2 regions of the Streptomyces sp. DT224 genome follow, and region 1 is predicted to be linked to the other one. Evidence: riboswitches for the same ligand, from Rfam matches in the RefSeq annotation. Region 1 holds a riboswitch; the other holds the start of a gene.
The links. Region 1 has a riboswitch for glycine ahead of gcvT (glycine cleavage system aminomethyltransferase GcvT). Riboswitches for the same ligand answer to the same signal wherever they lie in the genome.
Positions count from the first base shown of each region.

Region 2: another riboswitch for glycine. It lies ahead of gcvP (aminomethyl-transferring glycine dehydrogenase); the one in region 1 lies ahead of gcvT (glycine cleavage system aminomethyltransferase GcvT).

Region 1 is NZ_JBNCLI010000001.1:541,054-546,879, reverse strand. Features, by position in the region: gene ACLQ2N_RS02635 (enhanced serine sensitivity protein SseB C-terminal domain-containing protein) at 297-1,064, opposite strand; gene ACLQ2N_RS02630 (enhanced serine sensitivity protein SseB) at 1,180-1,950, opposite strand; gene ACLQ2N_RS02625 (AAA family ATPase) at 2,073-2,756, opposite strand; glycine riboswitch at 2,941-3,034, shown strand; gene gcvT (glycine cleavage system aminomethyltransferase GcvT) at 3,175-4,290, shown strand; gene gcvH (glycine cleavage system protein GcvH) at 4,392-4,769, shown strand; gene glyA (serine hydroxymethyltransferase) at 4,790-5,826, shown strand, end outside.
Region 2 is NZ_JBNCLI010000015.1:8,679-14,504, forward strand. Features, by position in the region: gene ACLQ2N_RS31725 (MerR family transcriptional regulator) at 1-23, shown strand, start outside; gene ACLQ2N_RS31730 (DNA polymerase IV) at 117-1,586, shown strand; gene ACLQ2N_RS31735 (PRC-barrel domain-containing protein) at 1,511-1,879, opposite strand; glycine riboswitch at 1,998-2,095, shown strand; gene gcvP (aminomethyl-transferring glycine dehydrogenase) at 2,289-5,174, shown strand; gene ACLQ2N_RS31745 (DUF5999 family protein) at 5,261-5,467, opposite strand; gene ACLQ2N_RS31750 (hypothetical protein) at 5,784-5,826, opposite strand, start outside.

The DNA.
Region 1 (5,826 bases):
GGCTCCTACATAGCCCGATTCGAGTGACGGCGCCCGTCGGGCCCGGACCTGAAGGGGGGGGCGACCACGGGCACAGAGCACCTGTTGCGTGGGAGTCTTCAGCCACTGCGCGCACACCCGCCAGACCTGACGGGGAATGTTTGCTCAACCGTGATGGCGTCAGAATGCAACCGATATCCGAACAGCCGGACTCGGCGACCGGGCTTCGCGGTCACAAAACAGCGATAACGAACACTTCGCGCATGAACACCGAAGTGCCCGCAATGCCCCCGGTTCGCCCGGGGCCTGACGCGAACTCAGTATGCGGGTGCCTGCGGATACCCGTAACCGGGCGCGGCGTGCGCCTCGCGGTCGTAGAAGGGGCGGGAGTTGACGCGCAGCCACATCGCGACCGGGTCGTACTCGTCGGACATCGCGACCGTGGAAACCGGCAGGCCCTCCGGGACGGCGCCGATCGACTGGCGCATCATCCCGCGCACCGCGTCGACGGACGGCCTGCTCGTGTCGTACAGGTCGAGGCCGACGGCGAGGTACGGGGCGCCGAGCGCGGGCTGCACCCAGGCGCGGCGCAGCGAGCGGATCGCGGGGGTGTGGTGGGCGTTCTGCGTGAGCTGGGCGTAGAACTGCGGGATCTCGATGGCCGGTTCGCTGATCCTGAGCGGCCCGGCGGGCATCCGGTCGAGGCCGGTCGCGATGCGGCGCAGATCCAGCCAGGGGATGCCGACGCCGCCGCCCGGGGCGTGCGGATTGAGCCAGACGCCCCAGCGGTCGGGGTAGAGGGCGCGCGCGATGTCCAGTCCGGCGACCACCTCGTGGTCCCGGCTCCAGCCGCTTGCGGTGAGCTCCTGGGGGGAGGTGACGCACGGCGCGTAGCCGAGCCCTTCGACCTCCATGTTCCCGTACTGGGCGTCGGGGGCGCCGGGGCGGCCGTGCCAGAGGAGCATCCAGACCCGGCCGGCCGACAGGGCCTGGAGGAGCGCCTCGTACGCGTCGTAGCGCCCGGGCGCGACCTGTCGCAGCATGTGCTCGACCTGACCGGCCGCCGCGGTGCCTGACGCACTCACCCTGGGTCCCGCCCCTCGTAGATCCTCTGCTTCGGCCACCGGGCATCGGCCTTCGGCCATCAAACCAGCTTATGCGGCCGCACCGTCTCCGGCTTGACGCCGCCGGCCGCGCCCGTCACTCCGGGGCGCGCGTGTAGAAGGGCCGCACCCGCTCGCGCATCCAGTCGGCGACCGGGTCCTGCGCCACGTCGAGGAGGACGAGGTTGACCGGCCACGGCACCGCGACGCGGCCCAGCGCCCGGCCCAGGGCGTCCATCGGGGCGCTCTGGCCGGCGCCGTCCCAGGTGGAGAACTCGACGCCGACGAAGAGCACGGGGTCGTCGCCCTCGATGCTGGCCAGGACCCGGCGGGCGGTGCGGACGACGCCGCTCTCCTGGAACTCGCCGGCCGCGGCGGCCAGGAAGTCGACGGGCTCCTCCTTCCAGTCCGGCTCGTACAGCCGGACCCGGCCCCCGGTGGCCGGGCCGTCGAGCGGGGTGCGCCCGGCCCGGCACAGCTCGGCGACGGCGGGGGCGGGCAGCGGCAGGCCGACGGCGCCGCCCGGGTTCACCGCGATGCCGAGCTGCGGGGGCAGGCCGCGGGCGAACTCGACGGCCGGGGCGATGGTGAAGGACATCTGCGCGCCGACGCAGGTGAGGAACTGGTGCTCGGAGCTGTAGACGGGGACGTACGCGGCGCCGTCGATCTCCATCGCGGGCAGGTCGAGGTCCCGGGCGTCCGGCCCGCCGCCGTTGGGCAAGGGCACCCAGACGTGGCTGCGGCCGAGCACCTCCAGCAGGCGGCCGCCCGCTTCCGGGGTGCCGAGCGAGGCGCCCAGCACCTCTTCGAGTTCGTTGGCCGGCCAGCCGCCCTGCGGCAGGCTCCCGGCCTGTGCCGGAATGTCCACTGCTTCCCTCTCGCCCGTTGCCGTGCAGCAAGAGGGTACGGCCTCACCCGGCCTCCGTCGGCCCTGGGGCCTGTCCGGAAACCGCCTCCCCGGCTACTGTCCGGCCGTTGGACGGTCCGTTTTCAGCCGTCGGTCTGTGCGTCTGCGAACGTGATGCGCGTGAGCGCCCCGGCCGCCTCGCGGTCGAGCAGCACCGCCGAGGCGCAGCCGCGCGGCAGCAGCCCCGCCTCGGTGTCCCGCAGCAGCCGCCCCACGGCTCTGCGGTGCCGGGCGAAGGCGTAGGCGGAGACGCCCCGGCCGCGCTCGCGCTGGCCCTCGCGCGCGGTCCGGGCGCAGACGTCGAGCAGGACCAGGTGCAGGCCGCTGCCCCGGCGCCGGGCGTGGCGGGCGAGCAGGGCGCGGACCCAGCTCTGCGTACCGCAGTCGTGGACGACGACGGAGGCGCCGGAGCGCAGGACCCGCCGCAGCCCCCGGTAGTGGGCGAGGCGGACGAGCGGGCGGTAGAGGACGTAGGGGAGTAAGCGGGGCATCCGGCGGGCCCAGCGGTCCCGGGTGTCCTGGGAGTCGACGGCGTACGCCGGGGCGGTGCGGGAGAGCAGGGTCGACTTGCCGCTGCCGGGGAGTCCGGAGACCACCACGACGTCCCCGGCGGCGAAGCGCAGGGTGCGCGGGCCGCGCCCGGCCCGGCCGCGCAGGTCCCGGACGACGGGCGGATGCGTGCCCACCGCCTGCCGGGGCGGTGAGCCGGACTGCGCGGGCAGTGTGGTGCTCGTGGTTCCCGCGGTCGTCGCGTAGCGCAACGTCATCGCCTCCCCCTGGCCGTACGGCCGACGCGTGCAGGACCGGTACCTACCCCGGAAGTGTAAAGAAAAGGTAATGCGATACAACCGTCCGACCCGCCGGAAGACCGTGACGAGCGGCACCGCTCCCGGCGCACCACTCCCCCGGAATGCGTGCGATGATGACCCCGCCAACTGCATACAGGCCGCTTGAATCCGCGCGGGAGAGTCCCGGTCACCGTGCCGGGCGCCGAAGGAGCAAGATCCTCCCTTGAATCTCTCAGGCCCCGTACCGCGTGGATGAGGCATATCTGAAAAGCGGGCCGCCCGGCGGCTCCACCCAAGGTGCAAGCCGACCCCCGCGGGGCCTCTCGGCGAACCTCTCAGGTTCCGATGACAGATGGGGAGGGATCGTCCTCGTCGTCATGCCCTGGGAGCCCGTTTCATGAGCAGCACCCCCCGTCTCACCGCCCTCGACACCCTGCACCGCTCGCTGGGCGCCACCATGACCGACTTCGCGGGCTGGGACATGCCGCTGCGTTACGCCAGCGAGCGCGACGAGCACAACGCCGTCCGCACGAAGGCCGGCCTCTTCGACCTGTCCCACATGGGCGAGATCACCGTCACCGGCCCGCAGGCGGTGGACCTGCTGAACTACGCGCTGGTCGGCAACATCGGCACGGTCTCGACCGGCCGGGCCCGCTACACGATGATCTGCGCCGAGGACGGCGGCATCCTGGACGACCTGATCGTCTACCGCCTCCAGGACACGGAGTACATGGTCGTCGCCAACGCCGGCAACGCCCAGCTCGTCCTGGACACGCTCACCGCGCGCGCCGCCGGCTTCGACGCCGAGGTCCGCGACGACCGCGACGCGTACGCGCTGCTCGCCGTCCAGGGCCCCGAGTCCCCGGCGATCCTCGCGGCCGTGACCGACGCCGACCTGGACGGCCTGAAGTACTACGCGGGACTGCCCGGCACGGTCGCCGGGGTGCCCGCGCTGATCGCCCGTACCGGCTACACCGGCGAGGACGGCTTCGAGCTGTTCGTCGCGCCCGGGCACGCCGAGCGGCTGTGGAAGGCGCTCACCGAGGCGGGCGCCGCGCACGGCCTGATCCCGTGCGGCCTCTCCTGCCGTGACACGCTGCGCCTGGAGGCGGGCATGCCGCTGTACGGGCACGAGCTGACGACGTCGCTGACCCCGTTCGACGCCGGGCTCGGCCGGGTCGTGAAGTTCGAGAAGGACGGCGACTTCGTCGGCCGCAAGGCGCTGGAGGCCGCCGCGGAGCGCGCCGAGACCGCCCCGCCCCGCAAGCTCGTCGGCCTGGTCGCCGAGGGCCGCCGGGTGCCGCGCGCCGGGTTCCCGGTCGTCGCCGGCGGTCAGGTCATCGGCGAGGTCACCTCGGGCGCCCCCTCCCCCACCCTGGGCAAGCCGATCGCCATGGCGTACGTCGACGCGGCGCACGCCGAGCCGGGCACCGCAGGAGTCGCGGTGGAGATCCGAGGCAGCCACGAGCCGTACGAGGTCGTGGCGCTCCCCTTCTACAAGCGCACGAAGTAGAACCGTAGAACCCGGCCGGTGCCGCGTACCCGACGCGGTCCCGTCTCACACCGTAAGACCACCGTTCATCCGCACTCCCCGCGTACAGGAGAATTCAGACCATGAGCAACCCCCAGCAGCTGCGGTACAGCAAGGAGCACGAGTGGCTGTCGCCCGCCGAGGACGGTGTGTCCACGGTCGGCATCACCGAGCACGCGGCCAACGCGCTCGGTGACGTCGTCTTCGCCCAGCTCCCCGAGGTCGGTGACACGGTGACCGCGGGCGAGACCTGCGGCGAGCTGGAGTCGACCAAGTCGGTCAGCGACCTGTACTCGCCGGTGACCGGTGAGATCACGGAGTTCAACCAGGCCGTCGTGGACGATCCGTCGCTGGTGAACTCCGCTCCGTTCGAAGGCGGCTGGCTGTTCAAGGTACGCGTCGCCGAGGAGCCGAAGGACCTGCTCTCCGCCGACGAGTACACCGAGTTCTCCGGCAACTAAAGACCCCAAGGGACCACCTGATGTCGCTTCTCAACTCCTCACTCCACGAGCTGGACCCGGACGTCGCCGCCGCCGTCGACGCCGAGCTCCTGCGCCAGCAGTCCACGCTCGAAATGATCGCTTCGGAGAACTTCGCTCCGGTCGCGGTCATGGAGGCGCAGGGCTCCGTCCTGACCAACAAGTACGCCGAGGGCTACCCCGGCCGCCGCTACTACGGCGGCTGTGAGCACGTCGACGTGGTCGAGCAGATCGCCATCGACCGGATCAAGGCGCTCTTCGGCGCCGAGGCCGCGAACGTCCAGCCGCACTCCGGTGCGCAGGCGAACGCCGCCGCGATGTTCGCGCTGCTGAAGCCGGGCGACACGATCATGGGCCTGAACCTGGCGCACGGCGGCCACCTGACCCACGGCATGAAGATCAACTTCTCCGGCAAGCTCTACAACGTGGTCCCGTACCACGTGGACGACACCGGTGTCGTGGACATGGCCGAGGTCGAGCGCCTGGCCAAGGAGTCCAAGCCGCAGCTGATCGTCGCCGGCTGGTCCGCCTACCCGCGCCAGCTGGACTTCGCCGCCTTCCGCCGCATCGCGGACGAGGTCGGCGCGTACCTGATGGTCGACATGGCCCACTTCGCCGGTCTGGTCGCCGCGGGCCTGCACCCCAACCCGGTGCCGCACGCCCACGTCGTCACCACGACCACGCACAAGACCCTCGGCGGTCCGCGCGGCGGTGTGATCCTCTCCACCCAGGAGCTCGCCAAGAAGATCAACTCGGCGGTCTTCCCGGGTCAGCAGGGCGGCCCGCTGGAGCACGTGATCGCGGCCAAGGCGGTGTCCTTCAAGGTCGCAGCGGGCGAGGAGTTCAAGGAGCGCCAGCAGCGCACCCTGGAGGGCGCCCGCATCCTGGCCGAGCGCCTGGTCCAGCCGGACGTCACCGAGGTGGGCGTCTCCGTCCTGTCCGGCGGCACCGACGTGCACCTGGTCCTGGTGGACCTGCGCGACTCCGAGCTGGACGGCCAGCAGGCCGAGGACCGGCTCCACGAGATCGGCATCACGGT
Region 2 (5,826 bases), on a different contig from region 1:
GGCGCCGCAACCGGGCCGTCTGAGCCCCTGAGGGCGCGCCCCGGGGGCGGGAATCGCGGGCGCCCGGCCCGGGCCGACGCGGCGATTGTCAGTGCCGTAGGGCAGCATCGGCTGGTGTGAGAGCCGCGCCCACCATCCTGCACCTGGACATGGATGCCTTCTACGCCTCCGCGGAGCAGGCCGCGAAGCCCAGCCTGCGCGGCAAACCGGTCGTGGTGGGCGGGCTGGGGCCGCGCGGGGTCGTCGCGACCGCGTCGTACGAGGCGCGGCGCTTCGGGGTGCACTCGGCGATGCCGATGGCGCAGGCGAGACGGCTCGCTCCGAACGCCGCCTACCTGGTCCCGCGCTTCACGCTGTACCGGACGGTGAGCGACCAGGTCATGGAGCTGCTGGGCCGGCTCTCACCGCTGGTGGAACCGCTCAGCCTGGACGAGGCGTTCGTGGACCTCGAAGCGGGTGGCACGGCCGATGACACCGCCTCCGCCCTGGAGATCGGCCGGGAACTGCGCGAGGCCATCCGGGCGGTCACCGGGCTGAGTGGTTCCGTCGGGCTCGCCGGCTCCAAGATGCTCGCCAAGATCGCCTCCGAGGAGGCCAAGCCCGACGGGATCCGCCTGATCGAGCCCGGGACCGAACGCGCGCACCTCGCGCCCATGCCGGTGCGCACCCTGCCCGGCGTCGGCCCCGCCACGGCGGACCATCTGCGCCGCGCCGGCATGACGACGGTCGACGACCTCGCCGAGGCGGGCGAGGCGGAGCTGGTCCGGCTGCTGGGCAAGGCGCACGGAGCCGCGCTGCACCGGATGGCCTCCGGCTTCGACGACCGGCCCGTCGTCGCGGAGCGGGACGCGAAATCCGTATCCGTCGAGGACACCTTCGACATGGACCTGCACGACCGTGTCCGGGTGCGCGCCGAAGTGGAACGCCTGGCCGACCGGTGCGTCCAGCGCCTGCGGGGCGCAGGGCGCTCAGGGCGCACGGTGGTCCTCAAGGTGCGCCGGTACGACTTCTCCACGCTGACCCGCTCCGAGACGCTGCGCGGGCCCACGGACGACCCCGCGGTCGTCCGGGAGGCAGCCGCCCGGCTCCTGGAGGCCGTGGACACCACCGGCGGGGTGCGGCTGCTGGGCGTCGGCGTCACGGGGCTCGCCGACTACACCCAGGAGGACCTGTTCGCCCAGGCTGCCGGTGCCCGGGAGGCGGCGGCCCTCCCGGAGGACGACGGGGCACGGCCGCGGGAGGACGCAGACGGCCGCGAGGCGGCGGCGGACGGCGGGCCCGGACCGCAGGAGACCGCCGAGCAGCCGGCCGCGCGCCGCTGGCCGGCCGGGCACGACGTGCTGCACGAGGTCCACGGACACGGCTGGGTGCAGGGGAGCGGGGTCGGCCGGGTGACCGTGCGGTTCGAGGAACCGGGCGCCACGGCGCCCGGCCGGGTGCGTACGTTCCGCGTGGACGATCCCGCGCTGCGGGCCGCCGACCCCCTGCCGCTCGTCCCGGACCCGCCCGACTACTCCTCCTGGCCCGCCAGCCGGCCGAAGTCGCGGTCCGGGGCCGGCGGGCCCGGTGCGGCGTCCAGGCCGTAGTGACGGTAGAGCTGGAGCTCCTGCTCGGGGGAGAGGTGCCGGCCCACGCCGAAATCGGGGGCTTCCTTGATCAGCGCCCGGTCGAAGGGGACGCGCAGCGTGTCGTCCACGAATTCGCTGGGCTCCAGGGGGACGAAGGCGTCACGGCTGAAGAGCCCGGTGCGCACGGCAGCCCATTCGGGGACGCCGGTCGCGTCGTCCAGGTACACCTCGTCCACGGTCCCGATCTTGGTGCCCTTGCGGTCGAAAGCCTTGCGGCCGATCAGGCTGCGCGGGTCGATGTCGGTCTGCACGGGGTCCCTCCCACACGGGTCGCGGCTGGTCCACAGGGACTACAGAAATGCAGTTCCGTGGTCTTGGCCACTCGAGAATTCTCGCCGTGTACCCCGCTGGTAGGCTGGCCATGGCTGCTGACCCCGTGCGGGAGAGTCGTCCGGAGTCGATCCGGAGGACGCCGAAGGAGCAAATCCTCCCCGGAATCTCTCAGGCCCCCGTACCGCACGGACGAGGTCACTCTGGAAAGCAGGGCGGGTTGCGCGCGGCCGATGGGCCGTACGGAGCCTCTCCCTCACCGACGGTGAAAGCCGGCGCCCGCGTGGTGCCGGTGAAGCTCTCAGGTTGAGATGACAGAGGGGGAGGCCGTCAGGGCACCCGACGCCGCGGTGCCCCTCGCAGGTCGTGACAGACCAGGAGGCCTCCACCATGACCCCCCGTCGCACCCCGCTCACGCAGCTGGAACAGGGCATCCCCTTCGAGCAGCGCCACATCGGCCCGGACGCCGAGGCGCAGGCGAAGATGCTCGCCCAGGTCGGCTACGGCTCGCTGGACGAGCTGACCGCGGCCGCTGTGCCCGACGTGATCAAGAGCGCCGAGGCGCTGGCCCTGCCGGGGGCCCGGACCGAGGCCGAGGTGCTGGCCGAACTCCGCCTGCTCGCCGACCGCAACCAGGTCCTCGCCCCGATGATCGGGCTCGGCTACTACGGCACGTTCACCCCGCCGGTGATCCTGCGCAACGTCATGGAGAACCCCGCCTGGTACACGGCCTACACGCCGTACCAGCCCGAGATCTCCCAGGGCCGCCTCGAAGCCCTCCTGAACTTCCAGACGATGGTCGCCGAGCTGACCGGCCTGCCCACCTCGGGCGCCTCCCTGCTCGACGAGGGCACCGCCGCCGCGGAGGCCATGGCGCTCGCCCGGCGCGTCGGCAAGGTCAAGAACGGCGTCTTCCTGGTCGACGCCGACACCCTGCCGCAGTCCGTCGCGGTCATCGAGACCCGCGCCGAGCCGACCGGCGTCGAGGTCGTCGTCGCCGACCTCACCGACGGCATCCCGGCCGAGGTCGCCGAGCGCGGCGTCTTCGGTGTGCTCCTCCAGTACCCGGGTGCCTCCGGGGCCGTCCGGGACCTCAAGCCCGTGATCGACCAGGCGCACGAACTGGGCGCGATCGTCACCGTCGCCGCCGATCTGCTGGCCCTCACGCTGCTCACCTCGCCCGGCGAGCTGGGCGCCGACATCGCCGTCGGCACCACGCAGCGCTTCGGCGTGCCGATCGGCTTCGGCGGCCCGCACGCCGGCTACATGGCGGTCCGCGACACGTTCGCCCGCAGCCTGCCCGGCCGTCTGGTCGGTGTCTCCGTGGACGCCGACGGCAACAAGGCGTACCGGCTGGCCCTGCAGACCCGCGAGCAGCACATCCGCCGTGAGAAGGCCACCAGCAACATCTGCACCGCGCAGGTGCTGCTCGCCGTCATGGCGGGCATGTACGCCGTCTACCACGGCCCCGATGGCCTGCGCACGATCGCCCGGCGCACCCACCGCTATGCCGCGATCCTCGCCGAGGGCCTGCGTGCCGCCGGCGTCGACGTGGTGACCGGCTCCTACTTCGACACGCTCACCGTCCGCGTCCCGGGCAAGGCCGGCGAGGTCGTCGCCGACGCCCGCGAGCGCGGGGTGAACCTGCGCCTGGTGGACGCCGACACCGTCTCGCTGGCCTGCGACGAGACGACGACCCGTGCCCAGGTCGCCGCCGTCTGGGCCGCTTTCGGCGCCGACGGGGACGTCGAGGCGCTGGACGCCTCGACCGAGGACGCGCTGCCCGAGTCGCTGCTGCGCACCGACGCGATCCTCACCCACCCGGTCTTCCACCAGCACCGGTCCGAGACCGCGATGCTGCGCTACCTGCGCAAGCTCGCCGACCGCGACTACGCGCTGGACCGCGGCATGATCCCGCTCGGCTCCTGCACCATGAAGCTGAACGCGACCGCCGAGATGGAGTCGATCACCTGGCCCGAGTTCGGCGCGCTGCACCCGTTCGCGCCCGCCGAGCAGGCGCAGGGCTTCCTGACGCTCATCCGCGAGCTGGAGGAGCGGCTGGCCGAGGTCACCGGTTACGACGCGGTGTCCATCCAGCCGAACGCCGGCTCGCAGGGCGAGTTCGCGGGGCTGCTGGCCGTCCGCGCGTACCACCGCGCCAACGGCGACGAGAACCGGACCGTCTGTCTGATCCCGTCCTCCGCGCACGGCACCAACGCCGCGAGCGCCGTGATGGCCGGCATGAAGGTGGTCGTCGTCAAGACCGCCGACGACGGCGAGGTCGACATCGAGGACCTGCGCGCCAAGATCGCGCAGCACCGCGACGAGCTGGCCGTGCTCATGATCACCTACCCGTCGACGCACGGCGTCTTCGAGGAGCACGTCGCCGACATCTGCGCCGAGGTGCACGACGCCGGCGGCCAGGTCTACGTCGACGGCGCCAACCTCAACGCCCTGGTCGGCCTGGCCAAGCCCGGCCGGTTCGGCGGCGACGTCTCGCACCTCAACCTGCACAAGACCTTCTGCATCCCGCACGGCGGCGGCGGCCCGGGCGTCGGCCCGGTCGGTGTGCGCGCGCACCTCGCGCCCTACCTGCCCAACCACCCGCTTCAGCCCGCGGCGGGCCCGGAGACCGGCGTCGGACCGATCTCGGCGGCCCCCTGGGGCTCCGCCGGCATCCTCCCGATCTCGTGGGCGTACGTACGCCTGATGGGCGGCGAGGGCCTGAAGCGCGCGACGCAGGTGGCCGTACTCGCGGCCAACTACATCGCCAAGCGCCTCGAACCGCACTACCCGATCCTGTACAACGGCCCGGCCGGTCTCGTGGCGCACGAGTGCATCGTGGACCTCCGGCCGATCTCCAAGGCGACCGGCGTCAGCATCGACGATGTCGCCAAGCGGCTCATCGACTACGGCTTCCACTCGCCGACCATGTCGTTCCCGGTCGCCGGCACGCTGATGATCGAGCCGACCGAGAGCGAGGACCTCGCGGAGCTGGACCGCTTCTGCGACACGATGATCGCGATCCGCGCCGAGATCGAGAAGGTCGCGTCGGGGGAGTGGAGCGCGGACGACAACCCGCTCGCCAACGCCCCGCACACCGCCGCCGCGCTCGGCGGGGAGTGGAAGCACGCGTACAGCCGGGAGGTGGCGGTGTTCCCGGCCGGGGTCTCGGCCGCCGACAAGTACTGGCCGCCGGTGCGCCGGATCGACGGGGCGTTCGGTGACCGCAACCTCGTCTGCTCGTGCCCGCCCCTGGACGAGTACGACAACTGATCAGGTGAGCGAAGCGGTGTGACGCGGACACGCGTCGGGGCCGGTGCGGAGACTCTCCGGGCCGGCCCCTTCTCCGTACCTGCCGCTCAGGCGGCCTTGACCACCCGGCTCGCCGCCAGGGGCCTGTGCGGGGCGATGATCTGCCCGTCCGGAAGCAGCTCACCGGTGTCCTCGAAGAGCAGGACGCCGTTGCACAGCAGGCTCCAGCCCTGCTCCGGGTGGTGGGCCACCTGGCGGGCGGCCTCCCGGTCGGCTGAGTCGGCTGTCGGGCAGGGTGGCTGGTGCTGGCACATGGATGGGTTCTTTCGCTGCGTCGAGTTGAGTGGCCTGCGGTGTGAAGAGGTGTTCATGACCGCCCCCGTATCGATCGGTCGAATCCCAGTGTTGCCCTACGGGCGACAATCCGCAGGGATTTCGCCGCAGCGCTTCCACTCCTCCCATGACGCGTCACCCGCCCGGACGGTTCAACTCAACTGCACTGTCACTTCGGGTGGTTCGGGGTGGCCGGATGGGACTAGTCCGGATGGGCGGGGTGCCGTACGCGCGTCCGCGTGCCGCGCCCCGCCGCCCGGAGGGGGCGACGGGGCGCGGCACGCGGAGGGGACGGTCTCAGGCCGGGGCCGGCGAGCCCAGCAGCGGACCCGGGCCGGGC